2 regions of the Caulobacter sp. ALps2 genome follow, and region 2 is predicted to be linked to the other one. Evidence: predicted binding sites of a transcription regulator. Region 2 holds the regulator's gene; the other holds the start of a gene.

Region 1 (2,199 bases), 1.0 Mb from region 2:
GACACGCTTGAGGTCATCGAGGGTCAGGCGGGTGACCCTCCGGGCCGCCAGGATGCGTTCCACGGCCTTGGCGCCCAGGCCCGGCACGCGCAGCAACGTTTCCTTGTCGGCGGTCTGGATGTGGACCGGGAACTTGGCCCGGTTGCGCAGCGCCCAGCTGGTCTTGGGATCGACGGTGAGGTCCAGGTCCTCGCCCTCGGCCACGATCTCGGGCCGTTCGAAGCCGTAGAACCGCATCAGCCAGTCGGCCTGGTACAAACGGTGCTCGCGCAGCAGCGGCGGCCGGGCCAGCGGCAGGCGCGAACTGGCGTCCGGGATCGGACTGAACGCCGAATAGTAGACCCGCCCCAGGCGGTAGGCGCCGTACAGGCTGGCGCTGCGGGCCAGGATGTCGCCGTCCTTGGCCTCGTCCGCCCCGACGATCAGCTGGGTCGACTGGCTGCGGGCGAAGCCCCGCTTGCCGGCCTTCTTGGCCGGCTCGGCGTGGTCGTCGATGGCCAGGCGCATGCGGCCCATGGCGCGCTTGATGTCGGTCGGGCTCTTCTCGGGCGCTAGGGCCTTGAGGTCGTCGTCTCGCGGCAGCTCGATATTGATCGACACCCGGTCGGCATAGAGCCCTGCCTCCGCCGCCAGTTCGGGCGAGGCCTCGGGGATCAGTTTCAGGTGGATATAGCCGCGGAAGTCGTGGTCCAGCCGCAGCGACTTCGCCACCCGGACCATCTCTTCCATCGTGTAGTCGCCCGTGCGGATGACGCCCGACGACAGGAACAGGCCCTCGATATAGTTGCGCTTGTAGAAGTTTAGGGTGAGGTCGACGACCTCCTTCACCGTGAACCGCGCCCGGGGCGTGTTCGAGGACACGCGGTTGATGCAATAGGCGCAGTCGTAGATGCAGAAGTTGGTCAGCAGGATCTTCAGCAGGCTGATGCACCGCCCGTCGGGCGCATAGGCGTGGCAGATGCCCATGCCCTCGGTCGAGCCCACGCCCTGGCCGCCCACGGAGGTGCGTTTCTCGGCCCCGGAGGAGGCGCACGACGCGTCGTACTTGGCGGCGTCGGAGAGGATGGCGAGCTTGCGCCTGAGATCGAGAACGGCCATGCGCGGCACGTTACAGTTCTTATTTTGTTCTAGATAGTCTTCACGCGCGACAAGGGCATGGAGCACAATGTCGCGCGTGAAGTGAAGCGTCGGGGAGCGGACTTCGCGGTCCGCCCCCGCCCCAGATTTTTCCGTTAGCGGAAAAACCGAGGTTTGAAGCATGGAGCGCGACAGGCGCCGAAACCGGTATCCACTTTCGGCTGTCGCGCTCTCAAAGGCTTAGCCGTTGACGGCGTCCTTCAGTTGTTTGGCCGGCGTGAAGGCGACCTTCTTGCTGGCGGCGATCTCGATGGTCGCGCCCGTGGCCGGGTTGCGGCCGGTGCGGGCCGGCTTGGCCTGGACCTTGAACTTGCCGAAGCCCGGGATCGAGACTTCTTCGCCCTTCACGGCGGCGTCGGAGATCGACTTGAAGACGCCGTCGATGATGGCCTTGGCTTGGGTCTTGGTCAGCTTGTCGTCGGCGGCGACAGCAGCGTCGACCAGATCGGAAACGTTCGTCATCTCTAAGCTCATGTCCTGTGAATCAGGGAGTTGTGAGCCTGCCGAGGCGTTTTGGGTTTGTCACGCGTTAGGGAAGGTTAAAACGTCGATTCATGGGGGCAAAACGCCCGTGGGGCGGGGATTTTTACGAAATCGTCGCCTCCCGAACGGCCAAGTTAGGGGCAAAAGCGTTAATGTTGGTCTCGTAAGTGGACCATGTGGCGACTCGCGCACTAGGTGATTCTGCACGGAATCACCTCCGATCCGGGCCGCTTCTGGTTCAAATCGACAAGACCGGAACGCCGCGCCGGCCCCAGCCATTCCTCCTGAACACACAGGAGAGACCGCCATGACCGACGTAGACAATGGATGGGACGGACAGGACGGCGCCGAAGCGCTGGACGAGGATGTCGTCGGCAAGGACGGCGAGCTGCGCACCTTCGAGGAGCTGCCGGACGTGCTGGACGTCACCCAGTCCGAGGGCGACGCCGACGATGACGACGCCCTTACGGCCGAGGATCTGGACGACGACGAGATCATCGAACTCGAGCAGGACGAGGACGGCGATCCGGACGAAGAGCGTCCCGAAGTCTTCGACGGCGAATAACGACGATGGCGGCG
Region 2 (2,199 bases):
CGGTCTGCGGCCCCATCACGCTATCCTCGACGTCGGCTGCGGCATCGGTCGCGCCGCCGCCCCGTTGGTCGACTATCTGGACGAGAACGGCCGCTACGCCGGCTTCGACGTGATGGCCCAGGCCATCGCCTGGTGCCAAGCCAACCTGGCCGTCGGCGACCCGCGCTTCACGTTCACCCACGCAGACATGCACAGCGACCGGTACAATCCGGCCGGGTCGCAGCCCGCCAGCGCATTCGTCTTCCCGTATCCTGACGCCAGCTTCGACTACGTGTTTCTGGGGTCGGTCTTCACCCACCTGCTGGCCGCCGACCAGGCCCAGTTCGCCCGCGAGATCGTCCGCGTGCTCAAGCCCGGCGGCATCAGCATCGTCTCCTGGTACCTGCTGGACGAGGAATCGCGCGGGAACACCGGCAACAGCCAGATCGTCTTCGACTTCATCCACCCTCTGGACGGCTGCTGGACGGCGACGCCGGACCTGCCCGAGGCGGTGATCGGCTACGACATCGAGACCGCCCTGGCCCAGTACGACGCTCTGGGCATGGACGTGATCAACCAGGCCCTCGGGGTGTGGCGCCGCCAGCCGATCCAGGACCAGGACATCGTCCTGGCCCGCAAGCGCGCCTGAAAGCTTTCGTTAAGCTTTTGATTCTGGCCGACATTTACCCTACCGGCCAAGCTAGCTATTGATTTTCCTCGCCTTTCTCCGGCGAACGACGCTCGACTTGACTTTAACGCGGAACGCCTAGAGAACATTCAAAAGGTTTGCGGTTTGTTCCGCGCTCCAGCCGAGGTTCACATGCTCACCCGCAAGCAGCACGAACTGCTGATGTTCATCCACGAGCGGATCAAGGAGACCGGCGTCTCCCCGTCCTTCGACGAGATGAAGGAGGCCCTGGACCTGGCTTCGAAGTCGGGCATTCACCGGCTGATCACGGCCCTGGAAGAGCGCGGCTTCATCCGCCGCCTGGCCCACCGGGCCCGGGCGCTGGAGGTGGTGAAGCTGCCGCAACAGGCCACGACCGCCGCGCCGCCCAAGGGCCGGGGCGCCTTCCGGCCGCAGGTGTTCGAAGGCGGCGGCTCGCCCCCGCCCGCTCCGGCCGCGTCCGCCGCGCCCGCCAATGACAGCCGCGAACTGCCGATCCTGGGCAAGATCGCCGCCGGCACCCCGATCGACGCCATCCAGCACGAACGCGAGCGCCTGCCGGTGCCGGAAGCCATGCTGGGCAATGGCGAGCACTATGTCCTTGAGGTGCAGGGCGACTCGATGATCGAGGCCGGCATCCTCGACGGCGACTACGTCATCATCAAGAAGGGCGACACCGCCACCTCGGGCGAGATCGTCGTCGCTCTGGTCGGCGAGGAAGCCACCCTCAAGCGCCTGCGCAAGAAAGGCGGCTCGATCGCCCTGGAAGCGGCCAACCCCAAGTACGAGACCCGCATCTTCGGCCCCGACCAGGTCGAGGTGCAGGGCAAGCTGGTGGGTTTGATCCGCCGATATCACTGAGTTTATCCCCGGCGAAAGCCGGGACCCAGACGACATCTGGAATTGGCCCCGACCTCAGACGAGGTTCGGGGTCTTTTCGTATCTAGCGCCTTCATTCCCGCCCCGAACAGAAGATCGGAAGGTCCGCTTCCGGCGCCGGCGTCCGGCTTTGTCGGTAACGGTATATCCCCTCATTTCAGGGCCGGAATGACGGATGGTGAGTTGGAAGGCTACAGCCGCCCCTCCTCCGCCAGCCGCTTGGCCGCCTTGTCGAAACCGGCCCAGGCCGCCGCCGCCAACGAGGCGCCGGTGCTGACCCGGCGAACGCCCAACGCGCCGAGGCTCTCGACCGACATGTCCGGGCCCCAGAACAGGACGTTGACCGGCTTGGGCGCCACGGCCTGAACGATGGCCCGGATCTCCTCGGGAGCGGTGACCGCCGGGGCGTACAGGCAATCGGCGCCAGCCTCGGCATAGGCCTTCAGACGCTCCACGGTCGGGGCCAGGTCACGAACGCCGCGCAGATACCCCTCGGTGCGGCCGACCAGGATCACGTCCTGCCCCGAGGCGTCGATGGCGGCGCGGGCGGCCTTGAGGCGCGCGACGGCGACCGGCGGGTCGTAGAGCGCCGAGCCGGACCAGTCCTCGATCGACAGGCCCGCGACGCCGGCCTGGATGGCCAGGGTGACGCTCTCACCGACGCCCTCGGGCGT

What was found. The regulator LexA, encoded in region 2, represses DNA repair genes until DNA is damaged. The targets are predictions, from matches to a motif close to ATGTTCNCNANNTGTTCT.
Region 1: the regulator LexA is predicted to act here: its motif matches at 1,112-1,129, upstream of ACW173_RS24435 (putative DNA modification/repair radical SAM protein).

The regions. Positions count from the first base shown of each region.
Region 1 covers NZ_CM178743.1:5,178,468-5,180,666, reverse strand. The annotation lists gene ACW173_RS24435 (putative DNA modification/repair radical SAM protein) at 1-1,098, opposite strand, end outside; gene ACW173_RS24430 (HU family DNA-binding protein) at 1,318-1,599, opposite strand; gene ACW173_RS24425 (hypothetical protein) at 1,928-2,185, shown strand; gene ligD (DNA ligase D) at 2,191-2,199, shown strand, end outside.
Region 2 covers NZ_CM178743.1:4,180,270-4,182,468, forward strand. The annotation lists gene ACW173_RS19740 (class I SAM-dependent methyltransferase) at 1-628, shown strand, start outside; gene lexA (transcriptional repressor LexA) at 800-1,507, shown strand; gene ACW173_RS19750 (isocitrate lyase/PEP mutase family protein) at 1,717-2,199, opposite strand, start outside.